2 regions of the Streptomyces sp. NPDC005752 genome follow, and region 1 is predicted to be linked to the other one. Evidence: riboswitches for the same ligand, from Rfam matches in the RefSeq annotation. Region 1 holds a riboswitch; the other holds the start of a gene.

What was found. A riboswitch is a leader RNA that binds a small molecule or an ion and turns the genes downstream of it on or off. The one in region 1 is predicted to bind S-adenosylmethionine.
Region 2: another riboswitch for S-adenosylmethionine. It lies ahead of thrC (threonine synthase); the one in region 1 lies ahead of ABZ441_RS23670 (aminotransferase class V-fold PLP-dependent enzyme).

Annotation. Positions count from the first base shown of each region.
Region 1 is NZ_JBEXYB010000029.1:6,859-10,627, reverse strand. It holds gene ABZ441_RS23680 (rhomboid family intramembrane serine protease) at 1-461, shown strand, start outside; gene ABZ441_RS23675 (Lrp/AsnC ligand binding domain-containing protein) at 458-739, shown strand; gene ABZ441_RS23670 (aminotransferase class V-fold PLP-dependent enzyme) at 834-2,210, opposite strand; SAM riboswitch class IV at 2,383-2,500, opposite strand; gene trpD (anthranilate phosphoribosyltransferase) at 2,585-3,676, opposite strand.
Region 2 is NZ_JBEXYB010000025.1:103,591-107,359, forward strand. It holds gene ABZ441_RS21920 (MoaD/ThiS family protein) at 257-532, opposite strand; gene thrC (threonine synthase) at 561-1,859, opposite strand; SAM riboswitch class I at 1,878-2,005, opposite strand; gene ABZ441_RS21930 (glucosyl-3-phosphoglycerate synthase) at 2,159-3,109, shown strand; gene ABZ441_RS21935 (trehalose-6-phosphate synthase) at 3,180-3,769, shown strand, end outside.

The DNA of each region.
Region 1 (3,769 bases):
TGCACCTGCTGGGCAACATGCTCTTCCTGTACGTCTTCGGCGCGATGGCCGAGGAACGCATGGGCCGCACCGAGTTCACCTTCTTCTACCTCGCGTGCGGCTACTTCGCCCTGGTGGCCTACGCCGTGGCGCACGCGGGTTCCGACCAGACTCTGGTCGGGGCCTCGGGGGCCATCTCCGCGGTGCTCGGCGCCTTCCTCTACCTCTTCCCCAGGGCCAGGGTCACCAGCCTCTTCCCCTTCCTCTTCTTCCTGCCGCTGCGCTTCCCCGCCTGGATCGTGCTCGTGTTCTGGTTCGTGCTGCAGTGGCTGGCGGCCCGGAGCGCGGGCAGCGGCCCGGGCGTGGCGTACCTCGCGCACGTGGCGGGTTTCGCGGCCGGGTTCCTCTACGCCTGGGCACGGTTCCGGGGTACTAGAGTGAAGTCTCCAGCCGCGGCCACCGAGGGAGAAAGCCAACCGTGATCACCGCGATCGTGCTCATCAAAACCAGCGTGGACCGGATTCCCGAGATCGCCGAGGCCATCGCGGCGCTGGACAGCGTCAGCGAGGTCTTCTCGGTCACGGGCACGTACGACCTGATCGCCATGGTCCGGGTGGCCCGGCACGACGATCTGGCCGAGGTCATCCCGGGCCGTATCAGCAGGATCCAGGGCGTCGAGGCCACCGACACCCACGTCGCCTTCCGCACGTACTCGCAGCACGACCTCGAGGCGGCCTTCGCCATCGGTCTGGACGCCTGAGAAGGGCACCCGGGCGGGACGCCTGCCACGGCGCACGGCTCCGGCCGGGACGAGGGGGACACCCCCGTCCCGGCCGGAGCCGTATCCGTGGCCGTCAGACCTGAGCGGTGCCCCGGTCGGGCACGCAGCGGCCCTCCTCGGTGCGGTAGGTCCAGCGGGCGCCCTGGCCCACCAGCTCGCGGACGGCTCCCAGGAATCGCTCGATGTGCTCGTCCGGCGTACCGGCGCCGAAGCTCACCCGGATGGCGTTCAGGGACCTCTCCCCCGGCGCGGCCTCGGGCGCGCCGCACTCGCCCGGGTCCTGCGGCTCGCTGCCCAGCAGGGTCCTCACCAGCGGGTGGGCGCAGAACAACCCGTCGCGCACCCCGATGCCGTACTCCGCGGAGAGTGCCGCGGCGAAGTGCGAGCTGTTCCATCCCTCGACCACGAAGGAGATGACCCCGACCCTCGGGGCGTCGTCGCCGAACAGGGAGAGCACCTTGACCTCGGGGACGTCGGCGAGGCCCTCGCGGACCCGGGTCACCAGCTGCTGCTCCCGCGCGACCAGCCCGTCGAATCCGGCCTCGGTCAGGGCCTTGCAGGCGGCGGCGATGGAGTAGACCCCGATGACGTTGGGCGATCCGGCCTCGTGCCGGGCCGCCGTGGTGTGCCACTCCACGTCGACGCCGCCGTCGGCGCGCCGGGCGACCTTACGGGAGGCGCCGCCGCCCGCGAGGTACGGTTCGGCGTCCACCAGCCAGTCGGCACGGCCCGCGAGGACGCCCGAGCCGAAGGGCGCGTACAGCTTGTGCCCGGAGAAGGCGACCCAGTCGACGTCCAGCTCGGCGATGTCCACCGGGTGATGGGGCGCCAGCTGTGCCGCGTCGAGCACGATCCGCGCACCGTGCGCGTGGGCGGCGGCGGCCAGTTCCCTCACCGGCCACAGCTCGCCGGTGACGTTCGACGCGCCCGTCACGCAGACCAGTGCGGGCCCCTGGGGGTCACGGCCGGAGAGTGCGCGCTCGAGGGTGGCGACGGCCTGGTCCGGGGTCCGCGGAGCGTCGAGGTAGGTCACCCGGGCGTCGCGCCAGGGCAGCAGCGAGGCGTGGTGTTCGGTCTCGAACACGAACACCTCGCAGTCGGCGGGCAGCGCGGCGGCCAGCAGGTTGAGGGAGTCGGTCGTCGAGCGGGTGAAGACCACCTGGTCCTCCGCGCGGCAGCCGAGGAACGCCGCGACGGTCACACGGCTGCTCTCGAAGAGGTCGGTGGAGAGCTGCGAGAGATAGCCGGCACCGCGGTGCACGCTGCCGTAGTAGGGGGCGTAGGCGGCCACGTCGTCCCACACCCGCTGGAGGGCCGGGGCGCTCGCCGCGTAGTCGAGGGCCGCGTACGCGACCTCTCCGCCCGTCACGAGGGGAACAGTGACATCTGCTCCCAGGACGGGCAGCGGGGCACAAAGCGACTGGTCGACGGCAGCGGTGGAGACAGACATGGCGAACTCCCGTGAGAGGCAGGCGAGATCCACACGCCGGCGTCATGCGGCAGCGCGGGAAGGAAGACGAAAAGGTGTGCGGAGGAGGGCGTGGAGCCCTATCGCATTCGCTTGCTCACAAGAGGCTCCCTGGGACCAGGACCCCAAGGGGTGGCGTCGAAGGACGCCGAGGGGCCCGCGCTTGCCACAGACCTCACTGCCTGCGGCCTGGTCTTCACCCGGGGCACCCCGCCACGGACGGAGGGTTGCCGGACAGCGGGCCGGGGCCGTAGTCGCTGTCACTCATGACCTGCCCAGCATCTTGCCATACCCGTGGTGACACGCAAGGGCGCAGTCCGCGATACGGACCGCGCCCCTGTCCACGTCCACCGGTCTCAGGCGTTGCTGGCCGCCACCCAGCGCTCCAGCGCGCGCTTGGCCGCTCCCGAGTCGACTGACTCCGCGGCCCGCACGATCCCGGCAGAGAGCTGTTCGTTCAGCGTGCCCTCGCCGGCGTCCAGGGCGACCAGTGCCGCGGCCGAGTTGAGCAGCACCGCGTCCCTTACGGGGCCGGTCTCCCCGTCGAGCAGCCGCCGCGCCACGTCCGCGTTGTACGCGGCGTCCGCGCCGCGCAGGGCCTCGACGGGTACCAGGTCCAGGCCGACGTCGCGCGGGTCGAACGCCTGCTCGTGGACGGAACCGTCCCGGACGGTCCAGACCCGCGAGGTCGCCGTGGTCGTCAGCTCGTCGAGGCCGTCGTCGCCCCGGAAGACGAGCGCCGAATTCCCCCGGTCCGCCAGCACGCCCGCGACGATGGGCGCCATCTTCGGGTCGGCGACCCCGATGGCCTGGGAGCGGACCCGGGCCGGGTTGGTGAGCGGGCCCAGGATGTTGAAGGTGGTCTGTGTGCCGAGCTCCTTGCGCGCCCTGGCGGCATGGCGCAGCGCGGGGTGGAACTTCACCGCGAAGCAGAAGGTGATGCCCGCCTCCTCGGCGACGGCGACGACGCGCTGCGGCGTGAGTTCGAGGTTGACGCCGAGCTTCTCCAGCACGTCGGAGGCCCCGCTAGCCGACGACGAGGCCCGGTTGCCGTGCTTGACGACCTTCGCACCCGTCCCCGCGACGACGATGGCCGACATCGTGGAGATGTTGACCGTTCTGGCCATGTCCCCGCCGGTGCCCACGATGTCGACCGTGCGGCCGGGCACGTGGATCGTGTGGGCGTGCTCGTACATGGCGCGGACGAGTCCGGTGACCTCGTCGACGGTCTCGCCCTTGGCCCGCAGCGCGACGGCGAAACCGGCGATCTGCACGTCCGTCGCCTCGCCGCTCATGATGCGGTCCATGGCCCATGCGGTGTCGTCCGCACCGAGGTGCTCGCCGCGGAGGAGGGGGGTCAGCACGCCCGGCCAGGTGAGGGCGCCCCCGGACGAAGTCTGGGGGAGAGCCGCCACGCTGTCGCCGCCGTCCGGGGTCACCACGTTCATGGTCCGCTCCTGTGGTCCACAGCCGATACGAGTACGTCTCCCACCTTATCCAGCCCCTGGGACAGCGAAGAGCCCCGTCCATCGGATGGACGG
Region 2 (3,769 bases), on a different contig from region 1:
AGGGGCGAATTCGCTGGATTCCAGGGCAAGTCGGGCCTGACAAAGGCCACTTATGCCTCAAGGGGTTCACGCACTTTGGCTGTTTCTTGCCGCGGCCGGGCGCATTCTCATATGCGGGCGGCACGGGAAGCTGCGGTGACTTCCCCAACTCTACCGCGCTCAACCATGCGGAATGGCCCCCTCCACATGTTGTGCGGAGAGGGCCACTGTGCTCACGCCGTGCGGTCGGGCAGCCGCGCCCGGGGCCGTGCGGTGATCAGCCTCCGGCGACGGCCGGGATGATCGAGACGCCGGCGCCGTCCGGGGTGACCGCGTCCAGGCCGCCCTCGAAACGCACGTCGTCGTCGTTGACGTACACGTTGACGAAGCGTCGCAGCTTGCCCTGGTCGTCCAGGACGCGGGCCGCGATGCCCGGGTGGTTCTGCTCCAGGGAGGCGATGACCTCGGAGAGGACCGACCCTTCCGCCGGGACCTCGGCCTGACCGCCCGTGTAGGTGCGGAGGATGGTGGGGATGCGGACCTTGACGCTCATGTACGTGCCTTCCTTCGGTCTCGGGTGGTCAGTTGGCGGCGGCGAGGCCCGCGTCGCGGAACGCGTCCAGACTGGGCCGGATCGTCGCCGACAGGCCCGTCGTGGGAGCGACCGCGTCCAGGGTCTTCAGCCCGTCGCCGGTGTTCAGGACGACGGTCGTCAGGGCCGGGTCGAGCAGACCGGCGTCGATCAGCTTCTTCGTCACACCGACCGTCACCCCGCCCGCGGTCTCCGCGAAGATGCCCTCGGTGCGGGCCAGCAGCTTGATCGCGTCCACGACCTGCTCGTCGTTGACGTCCTCCACCGCGCCGCCGGTGCGCCGGGCGATGTCCAGGACGTACGGACCGTCGGCCGGGTTCCCGATCGCGAGGGACTTGGCGATCGTCTTCGGCTTCTGGGGGCGCACCACGTCGTGGCCGGCCTTGAAGGCGGTGGAGACCGGGGAGCAGCCCTCGGCCTGTGCACCGAAGATCTTGTACGGCTTGTCCTCGACGAGGCCGAGCTTGATCAGCTCCTGCAGCCCCTTGTCGATCTTCGTGAGCTGCGAGCCGGACGCGATCGGGATGACGAGCTGGTCGGGCAGCTGCCAGCCGAGCTGTTCGCAGATCTCGTACGCCAGGGTCTTGGAGCCCTCGCCGTAGTACGGCCGCAGGTTGACGTTGACGAAGCCCCAGCCCTCGCCGAGCGGGTCGCCGATGAGCTCCGAGCAGAAGCGGTTGACGTCGTCGTAGTTGCCCTCGATGCCGACCAGTTCACCGCCGTACACCGCGGCCATGACGACCTTGCCCTGCTCCAGGTCGTGCGGGATGAACACGCAGGAGCGGAAGCCGGCGCGGGCGGCGGCGGCACCCACCGCACCGGCGAGGTTGCCGGTGGAGGAGCAGGAGAGGGTGGTGAACCCGAAGGCACGGGCGGCCTCGACGGCGATCGCGACGACACGGTCCTTGAAGGAGTGCGTCGGATTGCCGGAGTCGTCCTTGACGTACAGGCCGCCGGTCACGCCCAGCTCACGGGCGAGGTTGTCGGCCTTCACGAGCTTCGTGAAACCGGGGTTGATGTTGGGCTTGTCGGCGACGTCGGAGGGGACGGGCAGCAGCGGCGCGTAGCGCCAGATGTTGTCCGGGCCCTCGGCGATGCGCTTCTTCAGCTCTTCGGGGGAGCCGCTCGGCAGGTCGTACGCCACTTCGAGCGGCCCGAAACAGGACACACAGGCGAAAATGGGGCCGAGCTCGAAACGCTCGCCGCATTCGCGGCAGGAAAGTGCTGCGGCGGGACCGAGGTCCACGGCGGAAGAATCGGTGTTCTCTGCAACTGTCTGCACGGCCATGATGGCGGAGGCCCTTTCTCCTCATCTTCCTCGCGACGTATTTCGCCGCAAGACGGAATTGGCACCTTCCCCACCGTGACCTCGCGGCCGGCAGGAGGGTTGCCGGGACTTCGACGGGCCGTTCCCTCAGTCCCTCTGGATGAGCGCTATGGCACCGGACCATGGATCCGGGCGTTTATTCGCGGACCGACCCCGACATGCGAGGGTCATCCGCGTTGTTCAAGACTGTAACCGAAGCACTGGACGGTTGAGATAGTCGTCCGAACCGCGAGATGGATCACATACAGGGAGTATCGACCGTGCTGGAAGAGGTGGAACGCTGGCTGACCAGGCGTTCCTGGTCAGCTGCCGACCGCCCGCTCGACCGGCTCACCGCCGCGCGGGCGAGGGATCCGCACCGCTCGCGTGTGAGCGTCGTCCTGCCCGCGCTGAACGAGGAGGCGACGGTCGGCGCGATCGTCGCGGAGATCCGCCGCGAGCTGATGGAGGAGGTCCGGCTCGTCGACGAGCTGGTGGTGATCGACTCCGGATCCACCGACGGGACCGCCCAGGAGGCCCGCCGGGCCGGCGCCCGGGTCGTGCACCGGGACGCGATACTCCCGAGGGTCCCCGCCCTCCCCGGCAAGGGCGAGGTGCTGTGGCGATCGCTGCTGGTCACCGACGGAGACATCGTGTGCTTCGTCGACGCCGACCTCAAGGAGTTCTCGGCGGACTTCGTCTCCGGAATCGTCGGCCCCCTGCTGACCGACCCCTCCGTGCAGTTCGTCAAGGCCATGTACGACCGGCCGCTGGGCGAGACCGCCGGCCAGGGCGGCCGGGTGACCGAACTCGTGGCCCGCCCGCTGCTCAACCTGCACTGGCCGCTGCTGGCGGGCTTCGTCCAGCCGCTGGGAGGCGAGTACGCGGTGCGGCGCTCCCTGCTCGAGCGGCTTCCCTTCCCGGTCGGTTACGGGGTGGAGCTGGGCCTGCTCGTCGACGCGCTGCACACGGTCGGCCTGGACGCGCTGGCACAGGTCGACGTCGGCGTGCGCAGGCACCGCCACCAGGACGGCCAGGCCCTCGGCCGGATGGCGGCCACGATCTACCGCACGGCCCAGCTGAGGCTCTCCAGGGGGTCGCTCGTACGGCCCGAGATCACCCAGTTCGAGCGGGGCCCCGACGGCTTCGTCCCCCGCACCCACCCGGTGGACACCGAGGAGCGGCCGCCGATGCGGGAGATCGCGGAGTACGCGTCACGGAGTGCGGCGTAACGGTTCCTTACACCCGTCTCCGCACGCGCTTCACGTTTGGCGGCTTCCCGAACGGGCTAGGTTCGGGTACATGGTCTCCGAGCACGCTGCCCAGGTCCTCGTCGCGTCCAACCGCGGCCCGGTGTCGTACGCACTGCGGGAGGACGGCACGCTCGACTCGAAACGCGGCGGGGGCGGGCTGGTCTCCGGCCTCAGCGCCGTCGACGACAAGCTGTGGGTGTGCGCCGCCCTGAGCGACGGTGACCGCGAGGCGGTCCGGCGCGGGGTGTCCGAGCCCGGCGTCCGGATGCTCGACATCGACGCCGGCGTCCACGCCGACGCGTACAACGGCATCGCCAACTCGGTGCTCTGGTTCGTCCACCACATGATCTACCAGACACCGGTGGAGCCCGTCTTCGACGCGGAGTTCCGCCGGCAGTGGGCCTCCTACGAGGCGTACAACCGGGCCTTCGCCCAGGCCCTCGCCGAGGAGGCGGGCGAGGGCGCCGCCGTCCTGGTGCAGGACTACCACCTCTCGCTGGTCCCCGGCATACTGCGCGAGCTGCGCCCCGACCTGCGGATCGGGCACTTCTCGCACACCCCCTGGGCGCCCGTCGACTACTTCCGGCTGCTGCCCGACGACATCGGCGAACAGCTGCTCAAGGGCATCCTGGGTGCCGA